4 regions of the Phyllobacterium sp. YR620 genome follow, and region 1 is predicted to be linked to each of the others. Evidence: riboswitches for the same ligand, from Rfam matches in the RefSeq annotation. Region 1 holds a riboswitch; each other region holds the start of a gene.

Evidence for each region. A riboswitch is a leader RNA that binds a small molecule or an ion and turns the genes downstream of it on or off. The one in region 1 is predicted to bind cobalamin.
Region 2: another riboswitch for cobalamin. It lies ahead of BLR72_RS15485 (ABC transporter ATP-binding protein); the one in region 1 lies ahead of BLR72_RS03890 (CbtB domain-containing protein).
Region 3: another riboswitch for cobalamin. It lies ahead of BLR72_RS00585 (aromatic ring-hydroxylating oxygenase subunit alpha); the one in region 1 lies ahead of BLR72_RS03890 (CbtB domain-containing protein).
Region 4: another riboswitch for cobalamin. It lies ahead of bluB (5,6-dimethylbenzimidazole synthase); the one in region 1 lies ahead of BLR72_RS03890 (CbtB domain-containing protein).

The regions. Positions count from the first base shown of each region.
Region 1 covers NZ_FNJP01000001.1:837,390-842,442, reverse strand. The annotation lists gene cobW (cobalamin biosynthesis protein CobW) at 1-634, opposite strand, end outside; gene cobU (bifunctional adenosylcobinamide kinase/adenosylcobinamide-phosphate guanylyltransferase) at 639-1,163, opposite strand; gene BLR72_RS03895 (CbtA family protein) at 1,163-1,891, opposite strand; gene BLR72_RS03890 (CbtB domain-containing protein) at 2,019-2,195, opposite strand; cobalamin riboswitch at 2,244-2,478, opposite strand; gene BLR72_RS03885 (cobyric acid synthase) at 2,627-4,075, opposite strand; gene BLR72_RS03880 (isobutyryl-CoA dehydrogenase) at 4,185-5,053, shown strand, end outside.
Region 2 covers NZ_FNJP01000004.1:265,175-270,227, forward strand. The annotation lists gene BLR72_RS15470 (FecCD family ABC transporter permease) at 1-478, opposite strand, end outside; gene BLR72_RS15480 (ABC transporter substrate-binding protein) at 747-1,694, opposite strand; gene BLR72_RS15485 (ABC transporter ATP-binding protein) at 1,691-2,494, opposite strand; cobalamin riboswitch at 2,780-2,994, opposite strand; gene BLR72_RS15490 (transglutaminase family protein) at 3,149-5,053, shown strand, end outside.
Region 3 covers NZ_FNJP01000001.1:126,550-131,602, reverse strand. The annotation lists gene BLR72_RS00595 (3-methyl-2-oxobutanoate hydroxymethyltransferase) at 1-223, shown strand, start outside; gene BLR72_RS00590 (FAD-binding oxidoreductase) at 242-1,333, opposite strand; gene BLR72_RS00585 (aromatic ring-hydroxylating oxygenase subunit alpha) at 1,334-2,575, opposite strand; cobalamin riboswitch at 2,692-2,891, opposite strand; gene BLR72_RS00580 (L-fuconate dehydratase) at 3,024-4,307, opposite strand; gene BLR72_RS00575 (fumarylacetoacetate hydrolase family protein) at 4,366-5,053, opposite strand, start outside.
Region 4 covers NZ_FNJP01000001.1:662,952-668,004, reverse strand. The annotation lists gene BLR72_RS03100 (ArsR/SmtB family transcription factor) at 1-929, opposite strand, end outside; gene BLR72_RS03095 (DUF2293 domain-containing protein) at 1,057-1,374, shown strand; gene bluB (5,6-dimethylbenzimidazole synthase) at 1,307-2,068, opposite strand; cobalamin riboswitch at 2,114-2,295, opposite strand; gene BLR72_RS22865 (hypothetical protein) at 2,460-2,822, shown strand; gene BLR72_RS03080 (MT-A70 family methyltransferase) at 3,168-3,812, shown strand; gene BLR72_RS03075 (BglII/BstYI family type II restriction endonuclease) at 3,782-4,564, opposite strand; gene ettA (energy-dependent translational throttle protein EttA) at 4,571-5,053, opposite strand, start outside.

The DNA of each region.
Region 1 (5,053 bases):
GGATCATGTTGAGGGCACGTACCGAACGGCTTTGTACGTCGCCCTTCACCCCGTCGAGTTCATCGCCGCTGATGAGGTCGGTCTTGTTGAGAATGATGAGATCCGCTGCACGGATCTGGTCCTCGAAGAGTTCTTCGAGCGGGCTCTCATGGTCGAGCGATTCGTCCTGCGACCGCTGCGCGTCGACCTTGTCGTGATCGTCGGCAAAGCGACCTTCCGAAACTGCGGCGGCATCGATCACGGTCACGACGCCGTCAACTGTTACCTGCGTCTTGATTTCCGGCCAGTTGAATGCCGCCACCAGCGGTTGCGGGAGCGCAAGGCCCGAAGTTTCGATGACGATATGATCAGGACGATCGGGACGATCGAGCAGTTTCGTCATGGTCGGGATGAAATCATCAGCCACGGTGCAGCAGATGCAGCCATTGTTGAGTTCGATCACATCCTCGTCGCGACAAGCCTCGATACCGCAGCCCTTGAGCAACCCGCCATCGACGCCGAGATCGCCGAATTCATTGATGATCAGCGCAATGCGCTTGCCATCGGCATTCTCGAGCAGATTGCGGATCATCGTCGTCTTGCCCGAACCAAGGAAGCCGGTGATGACCGTTGCCGGAATCTTCTGACCCTGCATGTTGTTATCCCTTCATTTTGAGCGGCAGACCGGCTGCCACGAAATAGACTGTTGCCGCGGCGCCAGCCACAGCTTGATGGAGATGACCGGCATGATCGCGAAAGTCGCGTGCCATGCGGTTCTCCGGAACGATGCCGAGGCCAACCTCGTTGGAGACGCAAACGACCGCACCTTTGAGATGCGGCAGAGCTGCGGCAAACCTTGCCGTTTCCGCCATGACATCACGCTCGGCCATCATGAGGTTGGTGACCCAAAGTGTCAGGCAATCGACAAGAACCGCTGTGCCCACGGCCGCATGCACTTCCAACGCGGAAACCAAATCGAGCGGTTCTTCGACCGTCGTCCACAAGACGCCGCGCCGCACCTTGTGCTGGTCGATGCGAGCGGACATTTCACCGTCCCACGCCCTGCCCGTCGCAAGATAGATCGCCTCCTTGCCGGATGACTCGATCAGTCCCTCGGCAAAGGAGGATTTGCCGGAGCGCGCGCCGCCGAGCACAAAGGTGACCCCGCGCTCCAGCACGGCCATCAGGCCTCAAGCTCCGAGGCCGCGTAGCTCTGGATAGCAAAGCCGAGCGCAGTACCGAGCACCACCCAGAAGAAGAGATTGGTCGCGAGCGTCGATACCGCGAACTCGGATGCCAATGTCGGCGGCACGGCGGAAGTAAGATCGTCCGCTTCCGGAGCGCCATAGATATGCGGCGCAACAATCAGCACGAGGCCGAGTACCCTCGCCCAGATTTCCTCACGCAGAACGATGAAGTAGACGCCGCCCGCAGTCAGCAGCACCGTGATGAGCCACCAGGCTTGACGTGTGGCGAGATCGGCGGCGGGCATGGCCGGCAGTTCCGGGGCAAGACTGAACGATGGCGCGAGGTTGAAGATGAAGAACCCGGCCAGGCCCCAATAAATGCCGTTCTGCACGGTGATCTTGCGTCCAAGAAACAAGGCGGCCGCGCCAGTGATCAGGGCGAAACCCGCTCCGGCGACAAGATTGATCAGCAAGGTATTACCCAAGCGGCCGAATGGCAGCGCAGGGCTTGCCTCCTTTTCGTGAGTGTGCGGCGCCACGGCAGGTGCAGTCTCGCCGACGGCGGCAGGCGCTGCGGCTTGCTCGTGCTCGTGGCCACCTGCGGCGTTCTCATATTCTTCCGCGTGCAGGATAAGTGGCACGCTGCGCACGTACATGGCTGGCGTCAATAGAATACCAGCAAACAGACCGGCCACGATCGTAGCCAGAAGATATTTAACCAACATCGATATCTCTCCGAATTCCCATATCAAGACACCGGGCTGTCGAAACGACACCCGGACCAGATAAACCCTCAGTTTTCAATGCTTAAGCGGTGGCGGCCGAATCATTACATCCAGCCGGGCTCCAACCTCAGTGGCAGGGGAATCCGTAGGAATGGCGGGTATCGTGCGCCGTATCGTGCAGCGTTTCGGAATGGGAAAGACCCACGCCATAAACGATGAACACGCCGAGCAGCATTGAAACCACCGCCGTCGTCAGACGCGATGCGAGCGGGAGAGATATCGTAGTCGAAGTACGTGCAGCCATAACAACCTCCGTGCAGGGCCAGAAGGGACATTCCCCTTCGGTCTTGGGCACCATTGCCCTATGACTGGCAGGTCTCCTGGCTCGCGGGTCGCAGGATCAATGCCGCCTTCCCGGTTTCCCAGTGGCTGCCCTCGGCTTGCGCCTCAGGCCTTGGCATGAATCCTCGCCGCTCTACAGTCGCGGGGTCGGCTGCGGTAGGGCCGCCCTGATGGGTACGGCCGTCGCATTCCCTTTTGATCCCATGGCCTTTGGCCGAACGGGAACCAATCATGGGTTGAACGTTATTCACCAAGCACCGAGAATGTCAAACGAAACCGCGCGACGTTTTTCGCTTTACTATGGTCAAGGGACAACTTCGAGATCGGTGTTCCTGTATTCGTCATCCGTCGCCAGGATGGGCACCCGATAATATTTTGCACAGGTCTACATACTCAACGTGCGATCAACGCATGGACATCGAGGACTTCAGCCAGTTGGTCGGCTATCGAATCGAGCGCGGCATCGACGCCCGCCCTGTAGTCGAAGGCATTTGCATTGATTCCCAGCGAACGCAGCAAGGCGGAGCGATAGGCATCGGTGCCGAACAGCCCGTGCATATAGGTCCCGAAGACCTTACCGTCGGCAGAAATCGCGCCATCCTCGACGCCGTTGATCATCGCCGTCGGGCGGCCGCAATCCGGGCCGGTCGTCTTGCCGAGATGGATTTCATAGCCGCTCAGCGGCACGCCGTATTGCAGCGAATGAGCCGCAACATTGCGAACGGTCTTTTCCGGCTCCATCACCGTTTCGATATCGAGATGGCCGAGACCCTCGATTTCCGTCGCTGCACCTTCGATGCCCTCAGGGTCGCGCACCGTGCGTCCGAGCATTTGATAGCCACCGCATATGCCCATGATCGAGCCGCCGCGACGCCGGTGAAGGTCAAGGTCCTTGTCCCAGCCGTTTTCCCGGAAGCGTAGAAGATCGCCGATCGTCGATTTCGACCCGGGGATGATGACGAGACCGGCATCGACGGGCAGTTGCTCCCCGCTTCGGACAAACACGACATCGACATCAGCCTCGGCCATCAGCGGATCGAGGTCGTCGAAATTGGCAATGCGGTCAAGCACTGGCACCGCGACTTTCAGCGCGCGGCCGTTCCCCTTTACCAATCGCTCCAGCACGACGGAATCTTCTGCGGGAAGCCGGGTAGCATCCCTCAGCCATGGCACGACGCCAAATGAAGGCCAACCGGTGAACCGGGTGATTGCTTCCAACCCCTCGTCGAAGAGCGAGACGTCGCCGCGAAACTTGTTGATGATATAGCCGATGATCGCGGCGCGATCCTCCGGCGGGAGGATCGCATGGGTGCCGACAATCGATGCGATGACGCCGCCGCGGTCGATATCGCCGACGAGAACGACCGGCACATTGGCGCGGGTTGCAAAGCCCATATTGGCGATATCGCCTGCCCGCAGATTGATTTCGGCAGGCGACCCCGCGCCCTCGACGAGGACGAGATCGGCACCATCGCAAATGATGTCAAAAGACTGCATCACGGCATCGAGCAGTTGCCCCTTGAGCTTCTGGTAGTCCCTGCCCTTCGCCTGGCCCCAGACCTTGCCTTGCACGATGATCTGGCTGCCGGTCTCCGACTGCGGCTTCAGGAGCACGGGATTCATGTGGATGGAGGACGGCACACCGCAGGCCAGCGCCTGCAGCCATTGCGCCCGGCCTATCTCGCCGCCGTCATCGCTGACCGCCGCATTGTTCGACATATTCTGCGGCTTGAACGGCCGGACAACCAGCCCGCGCTTGTGCGCAAGCCGGCACAGACCCGCCACCAGGACGGATTTCCCAACATCTGAACCGGTTCCCTGCAACATGATTGCGCGTGTCATGGGCTTTGAGTAGCGGATATGTCTTTCTCTTCCTAGTCCTGCCTTGGACGTTGCGCCCCGGGAAGCTTGGGATAGAGTGGCAAGCAATAAGAAATGCAGGGAGGGTGCCATGGACAGTAGCGTTGATTCGACCGCTGGCCAGTTCGAACTCGATGAGGATCAACTGGCGATCCAGGACATGGCGCGCGCCTTCGCCGCCGACCGCGTCGCGCCGAACGCATTGGCGTGGGATCGCGACAAGCACTTTCCCGCCGATGTCATCCGCGAGACTGGACCGCTCGGCATGGGCGGCATCTATGTGCGCGAGGATGTCGGCGGTTCAGGCCTGAAACGGCTCGATGCCGTGCTGATCTTCGAGGCGCTCGCCGCCGCCTGTCCAGCGTTCTCGGCATTCATCTCCATACACAACATGGGCGCGTGGATGATCGATACGTTCGGCAGCGAGGAGCAACGTCAACGCTTTGTGCCGCGCCTGACATCGATGGAGTGGCTTGCGAGCTATTGCCTGACCGAGCCGAACTCCGGTTCCGATGCCGCCGCCCTGAAGACCCGCGCGGTGCGTGAGGGCGATCAATACATTCTCAACGGCGCCAAGCAGTTTATCTCGGGCGCCGGCGATTCCGACCTTTACGTGACGATGGTGCGCACCGGCGAGGATGGACCGAAGGGCATCTCTGCGTTGGTCGTCCCGAAAGATGCGCCCGGCCTTTCTTTTGGCGCCAATGAATACAAGATGGGCTGGAACGCCCAATCCACCCGCCAGGTCATCTTCGAGAACTGCCGTATCCCAGTTGCCAACGGGCTCGGCGAGGAAGGTGACGGCTTCCGCATTGCCATGGGCGGGCTCGACGGCGGGCGGCTCAACATTGCGGCATGCTCGCTTGGCGGCGCGCAATCGGCCCTCGACAAGGCGCTGGTCTATGCCAGTGAGCGCAAGGCGTTCGGCAAGGCGATCAATCAGTTCCAGGCGCTTCAGTT
Region 2 (5,053 bases), on a different contig from region 1:
CCGCGAGGATCAGCCGTTCGGGTCCCTGGCCTTCGATGCGCCGAACGAGCACCAGCACCAGCAGGGCCGCGAGCATGCCGCCCGAAAACGCGGCAATCGGCAAGGTCCAGATGCCGAAGCGATCGCCGAAGATGCTGATCACCGAGACGGCACCGGCGGCCGCGCCCGAGGAGAGGCCGAAGAGGAATGGGTCGGCGAGATCGTTGCGCGTAACGGTCTGCAGCATCGCGCCGATGACGCCAAGGCCTGCACCGACGCAGAGCGCAAGGACGACGCGGGGCAGGCGAAGGTCGATGATGATGCGTTGCACCGGCGCGGCGACGGACGTGTCGCTGAGACCGGCGGCATGGGCAAGTGCACGCATGATGTCGCCGAGCGGGATCAGTGTCGAGCCATAGGCAATCGAGGCAAGGGCAAGGGCGAGCATCGCCACACTTGCGCCGATAAGCATGCGTCGTTGTGCGGCGGCGAAGCTCATTTACCCCCCTCTGGGCTGCCGCCAATGCCCCCCACAAGGGGGGAGAAAAGCCTGCAGTCATCTCGGCGCAATACCCCGCCGGTGGTGGTTGGACTAATCGCCGGAAGCCAATCGGTCTCCCCCCTTGTGGGGGAGATGCCCGGCAGGGCCAAGGGGGGTGAGTGGATCATTTCGTCAATGACTTTCGTATGCATGGCGCCGCCTTTTCCCTCCCCCTTGTGGGGAGGGTGGCTGCGCAGCAGCCGGGAGGGGCGTTGCTGGTCACCCCTCAAAACGCTTCCGGGTGCATCGCACGAGCGATCTTGCCGATGGCTTCGATATTGGCAGGTCCGGGCGTGATCTCGGCGTAGCGCAGGGCGACGAAGCGTTCGTTCTTCACCGCATCCGTCTCCTTCATCGCCGGGTGTGATTTCAGGAAATTCAAAAGCTTCTGATAACCGGCATCATCCTGATAATCGAGAAGGACGAGGAATTGCGGGTTGCGCGCGGCGACCGTTTCCCATGACGTCGTGCCCCAGCTCGTCTCCATGTCATCCATGATGTTGACGCCGCCGGCTTCGCGGATCAATGCCGACGGCATGGCGAACTTGCCGGCCGTGAACGGCTTGTCCTCACCGGAGTCATAGAGGAAGACGCGGGTGTCGCCGTTCCCGCCGATCTTGCCCTTGATCGCGGCAAGCTCGGCCTTCCAGCCAGAGACCAGCTTGTCGGCCTCGGCTTCCCTGCCGAAAATCTTGCCGAGCTTTTCAATATCGCCATAGAGCAGGTCCATCGAGGCGGCGGGACGGTTCTTGTCGAGATGAACGCAGCTCTCGGTCAGGACGAGCGTCTTGATGCCGTAGGGGGCGAGCGTGTCCGGCGTAACGTCGCCGCCCGGCTTCATGCCGTAGTACCAGCCGGCAAAGAAGAAATCGGGATTGGCGGCGACGAGGTTCTCGATGGTCGGATATTTCGGCGCAAGCTCGGGGATCGATCCTTGCTGTTTCTTGAACGCCTCATCTAGCTTGTACCAGCCGGTGATGCCGGTCACGCCGACAATCGAGGGCTGGAGGCCGAGCGCAAAAGCCATCTCGCTCATGTTGATATCCTGGATGACGGCGCGATTCGGCGCTGCGTCGAAAGTCAGCGGCGTGCCGCAATTGTCGACAGTGACCGGAAAGGCATATGCCGGCGCGGATAGCAGCGTGAGCGCGAGCGCGATGAGGGCTTTTTTCATGGGAGTCTCCGTGACTTATCAGATTGAACGGGGCCGGGAACGTCGAACACCATGAGTTCGCGGTCCTGATGCGGGTGGCGCAGGCGCAGGACGTCGAGGTCGAACACCTGGCTGACAATGCGCGGGGTCAATGTCTCGTTGGGCGTGCCGGCGGCGACGATCTTGCCGGCATGCATGACGGCGACATGGCTGGCGAACGGCGCGACGAGCGGCAGGTCGTGCAGGACGGCGACGGTGGTGATGCCGAGCCCGGAAACGAGCGAAAGCAGGGCGCTGCGTGCCTTCGGATCGAGGTGATTGGTCGGCTCGTCGAGAAACAGGATCGCCGGTTGCTGGGCGAGAGCGCGCGCCAGCTGCAGCCTCTGCCGCTCGCCGCCGGACAGCGAACCAACCGTCCGCGCCGCAAACGACGCGACGCCGGCACGGTCCATGGCTTCCCCAACGATCTCGCGATCCGTCCCGGCGCTGTAGCGCCCGCCATGCGGGATACGGCCAAGCGCCACGTAGTCGATGGCGCGCAACTGGCGGTCCGGCGTATCCGTCTGGCCGACGAGGGCGAAGCGGCGTGCCCGATCCAGCGGGGTCAAGCGGTTAATATTCTCGCCTTCAATGTGAATGGCCCCGCTTGTCGGCGCCGCAAGCCCCGCCAGCATCCGCAGCAGCGTGGATTTGCCGGCGCCGTTCGGACCGATAATGGCGAGCCGCGATCCGCGTGAAATTTGCAGCGATGCAGCCTCAACCAGGCACTTGCCGCCGATTCGATAGCTGACCGTGTCAGCGGTGAGAAGGATGGAATTCATGGCTGGCGTTTTCCGGCAATCGAAAATTTTCGCACCCAGGAAACTTCGATCAACTGATGTAATGTTATATCGTATGATAGCAAACGCGAAGCAATGTCAACCGGCAGGATCCAGCCAGGGTGCGGGCACAGGCGATGATGATGATGAGGGTCGATGTGCATACCTGTCCTTCATGAGGACAGGAACAGGGAACGTGGATATTCCAATCACGGGACGCCTCAGCAGTTGCTCAAGGTCATCCGTAAACGGCAACATCGCATCGCTCCCGGCACACCCCGTCCGGTTTCGAATCATTTGCTTGATGGCAGGTCTCCTGGCTCGCGGGTCTCAGCTTTGCCCGGCCTTCCCGGTCGTTCGATCAGTGGCATCGTCAGGCAACGCTCGCCGCTTACAGTTGCGGGGGCAGCCACGGTCTCGGTCCCTGTTGGGTACGCCTCACCGTGTTCCCTTTTCACCTCCGGTGTTGTCATCCCGGAGAAACCATCGGCGCGGATGCTATGCGGGGATTTCTCCGCTGGCAAGCACGTTTATACGGCAAAATTCTCAAGTGCTAAAATAATTGGCAATGGGACATTTTAAGACGTGCCCTATGAAAGAGAGTAGTTTAGGTTTCAGTTTGTTTCGCGCGATGCGCGGCTAGTTATTTGAGGCGATATGGCAATTCACGCTGCGGTCTACCATCTGACGCACTATAAATATGACCGTCCGATCATGCTCGGACCTCAGGTCATTCGCCTGCAGCCTGCGCCGCATTCGCGTACGAAGGTTCTCAGCCACTCCCTGAAAGTCAGTCCTTCCAATCACTTCGTCAACCTGCAGCAGGATCCCTACGGAAATTTTCTTGCCCGCTTTGTGTTTCCCGAGCCTGTCACCGAACTGAAGATCGAGGTCGACCTCGTCGCGGACATGACGGTCTACAATCCCTTCGATTTCTTCGTCGAGCCGATCGCGGAGACGTGGCCCTTCGCCTATCCTGAGGATATCCGGGACGACCTCTCGATCTATCTGAAGCCGGAGCCAACGGGTCCGCTGCTGAGCGCGTTTCTTGCAACGATCGACCGCAACCCGACCAATACGGTGAATTTCGTCGTCGACCTCAATGCGCGTATCCAGCGTGAGGTAGGCTATGTCATCCGCATGGAAACCGGCGTTCAGGAGCCCGATACGACGCTCGGCGTCGCGACCGGTTCCTGCCGCGATTCCAGCTGGCTGCTCGTACAGGTCCTGCGCCATCTCGGCATCGCGGCCCGGTTCGTCTCCGGCTATCTGATCCAGTTGAAACCCGATCTCGTCGCCCTTGATGGCCCGGCGGGGACGAACAAGGATTTCACCGACCTTCACGCGTGGTGCGAGGTTTATCTGCCGGGCGCGGGCTGGATCGGACTTGATCCGACCTCGGGCCTTCTGACCGGCGAAAGCCATGTTCCGCTCGCCGCAACGCCGCACTACAGGAATGCCGCCCCGATTTCCGGCATGGCCGAACCCGCCAATGTCGAGTTCAATTTCGACATGCATGTGACACGCGTCTCCGAACACCCGCGCATAACCAAACCGTTCTCGGACGAATCCTGGGCAGCGCTCGATGCCTTGGGCGACAAGGTCGATGCGATGCTGCAGCAGCGCGACGTGCGGCTGACCATGGGCGGTGAGCCCACCTTCGTGTCGATCGACGATTTCGAATCCGGCGAATGGAACACCGATGCGGTCGGCCCGACCAAGCGCGAAAAGGCCGACATGCTGATCCGCCGACTGCGCGATCGCTTTGCGCCCGGCGGCTTCCTGCATTATGGGCAGGGCAAATGGTATCCGGGCGAAAGCCTGCCGCGCTGGACGTTCTCGCTCTACTGGCGCAAGGACGGCAAGCCGATCTGGGTCGATCCGAACCTCATCGCTGCCGAAAACAGCAAGGGCGAGATCAAGCCGGCGGACGCGGAAAAGCTCTTGACCGGCATGGCGAATGTTCTGGGCGTCGAAACGGAGATGGTCGCGCCGGCCTATGAGGATCCGGCCGAGTGGCTGGTCAAGGAAGGCAACCTGCCGGCCAATGTCGATCCCTCCAATTCGAAACTCAAAGACCCGGAAGAGCGCAGCCGCATGTCCCGCGTCTTCGAACGTGGCCTGACTGAACCGACGGGTTATGTGCTTCCGGTACAGCGCTGGAACAGCCAGGCTGTTGCCGGCCCGCGCTGGCGCAGCGAAAAGTGGACGACGCGCCGCGGCAGGCTCTTTCTGGTGCCGGGGGATTCGCCGGTCGGATACCGGCTGCCGCTCGGAGCGCTGCCGCATGTCCCGCCTTCGGAATATCCCTATATCGTGCCCGTGGACCCCTCCGTGGAACGCGGACCGCTTGCCGACTCGATTGCTCAGGCAGATCCGGCCGGCCGGGACACGCCGCAGGCTGTCGCGTCATTCACAGCCGCCGAAGGGGGCCAGCAGGAGCGGGTCGAACAGGAACTCGGCGATATCGGCGGTGCCGTGCGCACCGCGATCTCGGTTGAGCCGCGCGAGGGCCGCCTCAGCGTATTCATGCCGCCGGTTGAAGCGCTGGAGGACTATCTC
Region 3 (5,053 bases), 710 kb from region 1:
CGCAGCCGACGTGCTCGGTTCAAATCGCGGCCATTATCCGCGCCATGCCAAGGTCTATCGCAACTTCACGGCTGAACTCGACCGCCTGCAGCAGGAAAGAATCGCGGCCTTTTCCGAGTTCGTCGCCGACGTCAGTGCCAGGACATATCCGGGACCAGAACATGTCGTCGGCATGCCGCACAATGAACTGGACCGGTTCTTGCGCGAACTGTCCTCTCTTTGATCTTCGATCGCCGTTGCCTCAAGCCTCGACCTCGACATTGCCGAGCGGCTTGGAGCAGCAGGCGAGGATATAGCCCTCGTCGATCTCCTCATCGAGGATGCCGCCATTGTGGTCCATGTCGACATCGCCGGCGAGCTTCATGACCTTGCACGTCCCGCAGAGACCCGACTCGCAGGCGGCGGCAATGCGGATGCCGGCACCGCGCGCCGCCTTGAGGATTGTTTCTCCGGCCGCGCATGGCACCTCCATGCCCGACATCGAGAACGTCACCGTCGCGCTCGCGGCGGCCGGCTCCGTGGCGATCCCGTCGAGCATCGGCAGAACAGGCTCGGGCGCCGGGCCGAAGCATTCCTGATGGTAGTAGGCCATGTCGAATTCGGACGCTTCGAGCATATTGCGCACATCGCGCATGAAGCTTTCCGGACCGCAGCAGAAAATGGTCCTGTCCTTGAAGTCCGGTGCGAGCAGCGGCAGCTTCGGCGTTTCGAGCCTGCCGCGTATGCCGGTCCAGACCTGCCCCATTTCGTGCTCCTTGATGAGGAAGGTCAATTTCAGGTTCGGCATGCAACTCGTCAGATATTCGAGTTCCTTGCGGAAAATGATATCGCTCGGCCGCCGCGCGCAGGTAACGAAATTGATATCGCTCTGCGGCGCGCAATCATTCATCCAGCGCGTCATCGACATCATCGGCGTGATGCCTGACCCGGCTGATATGAAGAGATACTTGCTGCCGGGATGCTTGCGCATCGAAAAGTCGCCGAGCGGGCCAAAGGCTTTGAGACGCACGCCCGGCATGAGATGATCGAGCATCCAGCGCGTGCCGATGCTACCTTCCTGCGCCTTGACCGTCACGGCGACGGTGAAGGGCCGGGAGGGGCTTGATGACAATGTAAAGGTGCGCAAAACCGCTTCCGGTTGCACGGGCAGCTCGAAGGTCATGAACTGGCCAGGCTCATAACGAAACCAGTTATGATTATCCGAACGGAAGGTGAAGGTCTTCACATTGGGCGCTTCCTCGACGACCGAAAGACATTCGAGAAGATGCAGCCGGTCGTTCCACGGCTGCATCTGGTCGAGGTGCGGATAATTCTGGGAAACGCCAATGTTCATTCAAGCAACCCTGCTGAGTTTCGTATCGCCGGAAAGCCGCGCTTCCATGGCATTGCTGTACCATTCGAGGAATTGAAGGACGCCGCCTTCATGCTCGACCGAATAGGGACCAGGTTCATAGGCCGGCGAGCGAATGCCGAACGCGTTTTCTTCGACGATGCGACGGTCCTGATCGTTGGTTTCCAGCCAGACATGCGTCAGCTCTTCGAGATTATAATCGACGCCCTCAACCGCATCCTTGTGAACCAGCCACTTGGTCGTGACTTGCGTCTCGTTCGGACCGAGTGGCAGGACACGGAAAGAGATCGCATGGTCGCCAAGGATATGATTCCACGTCGTTGGATAATGGTAGAGCAGGAGCGAACCTATGCTCCTGGCGTTGACGTCGTCGCTGAGCTGACGGCCGACGGCGCGCTTGCCCGATAGAGTATAGCTCTCGGCATTGTTGATGAGCGGAACACGGGTCGCCCGATACTGCCCATCTTCAGCGATGCGGAATACGCTTGGCAAACCGGCAGCCTCGCACTTGTCCCAGTGCGATACCATTTCCGGATCTTCCTTCGAATCCTGAATTCCGGTGGCGCTCGGCGCCTCCGGGAAGGTCTTGCAAAGCTCAGGATGGTTGCCGGCACAATGGTAGCACTCGCGGTTATTCTCCCAGACGAGTTTCCAGTTGCCTTTTTCGACGATCGAACTCTGGAAGGCGACCTTGGTTTCCGTCAGCCGGTGTGGCGCAAGGTACGGCTCGAGCAGGGTTCGTGTCGGGGTGAAATCGGGCGCGATCTGCGCAAGGCAGATGAAGATGTAGCCACCGACGCTCTCGCAATGCACCGTTTTCAGACTGAACTGGCTCGCGTCGAAATCGTCACCCATCTGGCGGGCAAAAAGTAGACGTCCGTCGAGCTCATACGTCCACTGGTGATAGGGGCAGACGAGTTTTGCCGAGCTCCCCTTCTCACCCGCGCAAATGCGCGAGCCACGATGACGGCAGGAATTGTGGAAGGCGCGAATCTGTCCCTGGCGGTCGCGCACGATGACGACGGGGTAGTCGCCGACCTGCAAGGTGAAATAATTGCCGGGTTTGGCGACTTCGCAATCATGGCCGATGAACAGCCAGTCGCGATAATAGATCGTCTCCATGTCGAGACGGTAATAGTCTGGGTCTGAGTAGAAAGCCTGTTCCAGTCCGTAGCCCGGTTTCCGGTTTCTGAGATTCCGGAGAAGTTCATTGCGAATGTCCATGTCGCGTCCTCGCCTTAAGCCTGCAAAGAACTGACTGGTGGTGACGGAGAAGAACGTCCGTACAGCCAACGTTTGTCGACCGCACAAAGCCATGCTCCTTGATCGCCCACCGCGATCAGTCGGTTTTCCCTCAAGGCTGGTTTCCGGGCTCTGGAGTTGCCTTTTCAGACTTCACGGCGCCTTCCCGGGGTGCACTCCCAGTGGCTGTTTTGCCGCGTTTTACTCCACTACCGTTGCGGGGGCAGCGCCGGGTTTTAACCGGCTTCCCAATTCTCCGCCTTCCCTAGAAAGCGGCACCTCAAGTGGTCACGATAAAAGCATCGGGCTTTGGAAAAGGATAGGTGCGGAAACGACATCGCATTTACGAACGGCGACACGCAGCATTTCGGTCAAATGGTGCGCCGCACCCTTGAACCCGGGCGCTGTCGATTTGTGGCGCCTTCGCCGATCATACCATTGGGCGATGCAGATATTGCCTGATCGATTCCGGCTTCATCTCGATCGAGAATCCCGGCATCGAAGGCGGCATATAGGCGGCATTGCGAATATCGCAGGGATCGACGAAATGCTCGTGCAGATGATCGACATATTCGATGACCCGCCCTTCCTTGATGCCCGATACTGCGATGTAGTCGATCATCGACAAATGCTGCACATATTCGCAGAGGCCAACCCCACCCGCATGCGGCCAGACCGGCAGATTGTATTTCGCCGCGATCAGCAGCACCGCCAGCACCTCGTTGAGCCCGCCCATGCGGCAGGAATCGATCTGGACCACATCGATCGCACCTTCAGCGATGAACTGCTTGAACATGATCCGGTTCTGGCACATCTCGCCGGTCGCCACCTTGACCGGCTTGATCGCCTGGCGAATCTTGCGATGCCCGGCGACATCATCCGGGCTCGTCGGTTCCTCGATGAAGAACGGCTTGACGAAGGTAAGCTTCTTCACCCAGTCGATAGCCTCGTTGACCTCCCAGACCTGGTTGGCATCGATCATCAGGATACGGTCTGGCCCGATCACCTCGCGGGCGATCGTCAGCCGGCGGATGTCATCCTCGAGATCGCGCCCGACCTTCATCTTGACGTGGTTGAAGCCGGCATCGACAGCCTCCTGGCAAAGTCGGCGCAGCTTTTCGTCGGAATAGCCTAGCCAACCGGCGGAGGTCGTATAGCAAGGATAGCCTTCGGCCTTGAGGGCAGCGATGCGTTCGGCCTTGCCGGCATCGGCTTTCCGCAGAATGTTGAGTGCCTCGTCGCGGGTCAGAACATCGGTCAGGTAGCGGAAATCGACAATGTTGACGATTTCCTCCGGCGTCATCTCGCCGACCAGCTGCCAGACTGGTTTGCCGGCTTCCTTGGCCAGCAAGTCCCAGACGGCGTTGACGACGGCGCCGGTGGCAAGATGCATGGCGCCCTTGTCCGGCCCGATCCACCGCAATTGGCTGTCGCCGGTGATGAAATGCCAAAAGCGTCCCGGATTTTCCTTCACCCAGTCGAGTTCAAGTCCGATGACGAGATGCTTCATCGCTTCGATGGCGAGGCAGCAAATCTCGTTGCCACGCCCGATGGTGAATGTGAGGCCGTGCCCGGCAAGACCATCCTTGTCCGTATCAAGAACGACATAGGCCGCCGAATAATCCGGATCCGAGTTCATCGCGTCGGAACCGTCAAGCCCCTGCGACGTAGGGAAACGGATGTCGAAAACCCGAAGATCGGTGATGCGGGTCATGTCTTGCTCCTGAAATTGCCCAGTAATCTCGTTTTCAATTTTGGTTTGTCGCAAATGATCAGGTGTCGGCGCGCGCCACCTGCTTCTGGTTGCCAAGGCCTTCAATTCCAAGCTCGATGACGTCGCCCGCCTTGAGATAGCGCGGCGGCTTCATGCCCATCCCGACACCGGGCGGCGTACCAGTCGAGATGATGTCGCCGGGCTGCAGGCTCATGAACTGGCTCAGATAGGAGACGAGGAAGGCAACGCCGTAAACCATGGTCTTTGTCGAGCCGTTCTGCATCGTCTCGCCATTGACGGTGAGCCACATCTTGAGGTTTTGCGGGTCGGCGATCTCGTCCTTCGTCACCAGCCACGGGCCGGTCGGCCCGAACGTGTCGCAGCTCTTGCCCTTGGTCCATTGCCCAGCACGCTCGATCTGGAACGCGCGCTCGCTGACGTCATGGACGGTGCAATAGCCGGCGACGTAGTCGAGCGCGTCGGCTTCGCTGACATATTTTGCGGTACGGCCGATGACGACGCCGAGTTCCACTTCCCAGTCGGTCTTTTCCGAACCGCGCGGTATGAGCAGGTCGTCATTCGGCCCAACAATGGCGGAGGTCGCCTTCATGAAGATGACGGGTTCCAGTGGCACGGCCATCCCGGATTCTGCAGCATGGTCGGCATAGTTGAGGCCGATGCAGATGAACTTTCCGGTACCGGCAACGCAGGGACCAAGACGCGGGGTGCCCTCGACGAGCGGAAGG
Region 4 (5,053 bases), 170 kb from region 1:
ACGGTTAGTTTGTTCTTGTCTTTCGGTTCAAGTTCCGTGCTCTCTTCGAGCATCAAACCGGCTTCCGTAAGCCATTCGCGCATCTGCGCATCGCTGAAGCCGAGACGCATATGGGCATGGTTGTCGCGCAGGAACTCAAGTTCGTGCGGAGCAAAATCGACGATGAGCATGCGCCCGCCTGCCCGCAATGCACGTGCCGCTTCGCGGATTGCTTCGGCGGGGTTATCGAGGAAGTGCAGAACCTGGTGGACGGTAACAAGATCGAAGGATTCGCGATCCACCGGCAGGGAATAGACATCGCCATGGCGTACCTGCGCATTGGTAATCCCGTCGCGATCGAGATTGGAGCGAGCAACCGTCAGCATATCGCGGTTTATGTCGATGCCGACGCCGCGAATATAGAGTGGCGAAAAGAGTTCAAGCAGGCGGCCCGTCCCCGTGCCGACATCGAGCATCGCCTGAAACGGCTTGCGGCCGACGATCTTGAGGAGCGCTGCTTCCACCGCGCCATCCGGCGCATGCAACGACCGGATCATATCCCAGCTCGTTGCATTGGCGCTGAAATAGGCGGCTGCGCGTTCGCGCCGCTGCAACTTCACAGACGAAAGCCGCTCGAGGTCGCGTTCGAGCAAAGGATCGGAAAAATCGAGGCGGTCGAGCAGCGAACGGGCGATATCACCGACGATCAGCGAGTCGGCCAGGCGGAAATAAGCCCAGGAACCCTCTTGGTATCGATTGATGAGGCTGGCCTCGAACAGCAGCTTCAAATGCCGCGACACGCGCGGCTGCGACTGGCCAAGGATTGAGGTGAGATCGGAAACGGTAAGGTCGCCGCGTGACAGGAGCGCGAGGATGCGCAGGCGGCTCGGCTCAGCTGCCGCTTTCAGCGTATCGACCATCAGGTCCAGGTTAAGATCACGCTTGTCCATGCTTCCAATCCTCAAAAGACATAAAGATATGTTTATGTGACAAACGTCGCATAAGCAAGTTGTTTTTGCCGTTGACGACATTTTTTGCCGCGCCTGAAATAGGACGAGAATCGGCTAGGATAGTGGCATGAGCATCGGAACGAACCGCCAGCGCGCCATCAATAAGGCTTTGACACTTCTGCTACCGGCCGTACCCTATTCCGATTCCGAGCCGATCCGCGCCGCCGCGAATGCCCCGCACATGAAGACGCTGCCGCCGCCGATTGCGGTGTGGCTGGCGGCGGTAGCCCATGTCCGGCATCAGCATACGGATTACGACGTGCTTCGCGACGACGGTTACGACAAGGAGTCGGCGCGTTTCTTCGTTCTGGAAGCGATCAACCGGAAACTGACGGAGTGGCGGGCGACACGCCTGCTTGATCCGGATGAGGATGATCCGAGCTGAGCGTTCCTGGATCATCGCATCCACTCCAACGGTCCCGGAAAATGAGTTCATCCAGGGGCAGTCGCTTGCGCCAGCCGCGCTGCTCAAGCTCGGGCGCCTGGTAGAGCTCATCCACGTAACCGACGCAGAGATAGGCGACGATCTCGACATGCGCGGGAATGCCGAGAATTCGGCGCATGTCGGCATCGTGGTAAATACTGACCCAGCCGACACCGATGCCCTCGGCGCGCGCTGCAAGCCAGAGATTCTGCACTGCGCAGACGGTACTGTAGAGGTCCATCTGACGGTTATGGGTGCGGCCAAGGACGACGCGCCCGCCACGGGTGCGATCGCAGGTGATGCAGATGTTGAGCGGCGCCTTGAGAATGCCTTCGAGTTTCAGCGCAGCATAAAGCGCCTGGCGATCGTCAGTGAACATTGCCCTCGCTTCCTCATTGGCGCGGGTGAAGGCCTGGTGCACCTCCTGCTTGCGCTCGGGATCGCTGATCAGGATGAAATTCCAGGGCTGCATAAAGCCGACCGAAGGCGCATGGTGGGCCGCATCGAGCAGGCGCATGAGCACCTCGTCGGGTATGGGCTTGGGAAGAAACTGGTCGCGCACATCGCGGCGCGTATGGATGGCTTTGTAGACCGCCGCGCGTTCATCTTTGGAAAAACTGTCGGCGGCAGTCGGACCATGGCATTTATCGTGCATTGTTTGCTCCCAACAACGCTTGAAACTCTCGCCGCCGTCCACGCGGTTCGAGCTATGAGGTCCGGCCGGTCTTCTGACTGAGGTTCAACTGAGCCGCGCGCCTTCCGGAAGTTCCGTGGCAAATGCGCGTCCATCCCCCTTACAGCGTTGGGCACGTGCCGGATTTGCACCGGCTTCCCGATTCTCCCGCAACGCTTGCCGCAGGCACCGGACCTGCCTGATCATTCGCCACAATTCCCGGGCGCGCGCAAGCCTCAGGGGCGATAAATCCAATGTCGGGAATGCGCACATCCACCTTTTCGCCATTGCCGATCGTTCCAGGCTTTTCGACCCAGGCGACGATGCCGCGCATCCGCCGCGAGACCCGAACGAAATCGAGCGCAGTCGCGGTATGGTCGGCCGTTCCCGCATGTTCGCCGATCGAGCGCCCGGCAATCTTGCAGGGCGCGTTCTGACCGTCAACCTTCAACGTGACACCGTTCTCGAAAAATATCAGCGTCCGCGGCGGGAGCATCGAAAGCGACGGGATCCCGTCGATCAGCATGTTGCCGCCGATCCACTCGGCCCTGAGTTCGGCAAGCCCCATGCCCGCTGCAACTTGTACGAGTTCGTCCGGCGCAAGAATCGAGAGTTGCCGTTCGTTGCGCATTTCGGTGCCGCGCGGATACCAGGGCTCGCGACCGCCGGATTTCCGCGTCGGGCCAGCATGGAAATCACCGACAATTCCGTCGAAAGTGACGTTGAGTTCCGCTGACGGCGCCGTGACAAAATCGCCGGCGCGTGCCTCGAATAGGCCGCTCACACGCCCGCTGAGCTTGCGCGCGGGCAATATCTCGGGGCCGGTTGAAAAAAGGTCGTTCATAAACGCTCCTGAAAATATGCGCCGTGAAAGCCGCCGCATTTTATGAAAAACTGCGGGCAACACCAGCAAATATCCCTGATGAATCTGTCAAAAAGAGTCATGAGAATTCGGTGAACTATTGCGGCTCGGCAATACCTTGCGCCTATGGCATGCTACAACCCACTGGAAAGGCGAATCGTCTCCGATTGACAATCGTTATGTGTTCTGCTTTCGTTCTTTTCTCACCGGAGGTTTGTCGTGAACGCTGAAGTTATGGACGCAGCCATAGATTTGGCGAAACGAACCGCAGGAAAGCGTTATCACACCGTCCTTGCCGATCCGCCGTGGCGCTTCACCAATCGCACCGGAAAGGTCGCTCCGGAGCACAAGCGCCTGTCGCGCTACGGCACGATGACGACCGACGATATCTGCGCCCTGCCGATCGCCGACCTGACGGCGCAACCCGCGCATCTCTACCTGTGGGTGCCGAATGCGCTGCTGCCGGAAGGGCTGCGGGTGATGCAATCCTGGGGATTCGAGTACAAGTCGAACATCATCTGGCACAAGGTGCGCAAGGATGGCGGCTCTGACGGGCGCGGCGTCGGCTTCTATTTCCGCAACGTCACCGAAGTCTTGCTCTTCGGGGTTCGCGGCAAGAACGCCCGCACACTGGCGCCAGGCCGCAGCCAGGTGAACTATCTTTCGTCGCGCAAGCGCGAACACTCGCGCAAGCCCGACGAGCAGTACGATCTGATCGAAAGCTGCTCGAAGGGTCCCTATCTCGAACTTTTTGCGCGCGGGACGCGGCCAAACTGGACCTATTGGGGCAATCAGGCCGACGAAGACTACAAGCCGACCTGGAAGACCTACGCCTATAATTCGGCGGCGGAAGCCGCGGAGTGATCGAACGTCACCACCGATGAAGGTATGCCAATAAGGACAAGCGGGCATGGGTTGCCGACGCCGCGCAAGACGCGGTCGCGCAGCTTGCGCCAATGGGTCGTCGCCTCGCCGAACTTGTCGCCGACAAATGCATCGACCCATGCTTGCCGGAAGTCGCCGGTCCGCTCGGCCCTTGTCAGGATCATTTCCCGCTGACGCCGCGTCGGAACATAATTGAAGCTGTCGAGCTGACCGAGCTCATCGACAGCCCTCTCATCTGCAAAGCGGCGCAGGATCGTCCGCATATCGTTCTGAAGGCTCTCGCCGCGGGTAATGAGCCCGCCGACGGAAACGGCGCCCTCGGCGTGCAGCCGCTTGAAGCTTTCAAGGTCGCGGTCGAAGAAGGGGTCCTTGTTGTTCCACTCGATTTCGAGTGCGAACACCGAGCCTTGCGGCCCGAAGGCCTTCACGTGGTCGATTTCATGGGAGAGGGAGGCGACCTCCCTCTCCTCATCGAATTCGGACCAGCGCACGGTCTTGCGGACGCGGATATTGCGCTTGCTCCAGCCCCGTTCGGCGAGACCACGGCGCAGGCGCTGCGTCAGTCGCGCCTCGCCTCCCCCGCCCGCGACAATTTCGGTGACGGGGATCGTCAGATCGAGCAGCACCGTTTCGAGGTCGTTCTCCGCGCCGGCCATGTCCATGGTGACGATGGCTTCGGCGTGGTGAAGCGCCAGTATATCAAAACCGCGTTCCTTCAGCCGCTCGAACATGCGGCCTTACCGCGTCAGGCGCTTGTAGGTGGGACGCTTCGGATTGACGCTGTCCGGGCCGAGGCGGCGGATCTTGTCGTTCTCATATTCCTCGAAGTTTCCTTCGAACCATTCGACGTGGCTGTCACCTTCGAAGGCAAGGATATGCGTAGCAAGGCGGTCGAGGAACATGCGATCGTGGCTGATGATCACGGCGCAGCCCGCATACTTTTCGAGCGCATCCTCGAGCGCCGAAAGCGTTTCGGTGTCGAGATCATTGGTCGGCTCGTCGAGAAGCAGGACGTTGCCGCCAGACTGCAGCATTTTGGCAAGGTGCACGCGATTGCGCTGACCGCCCGATAGATTGCCGACTTTCTGCTGCTGGTCGCCACCCTTGAAGTTGAAGGCAGAGACATAGGCACGCGAATTCATCTCGTGCTTGCCAAGCTTGATGATGTCGTTGCCGCCCGAAATCTCCTCCCAGACGTTCTTGTCGCCCTTGAGGTGATC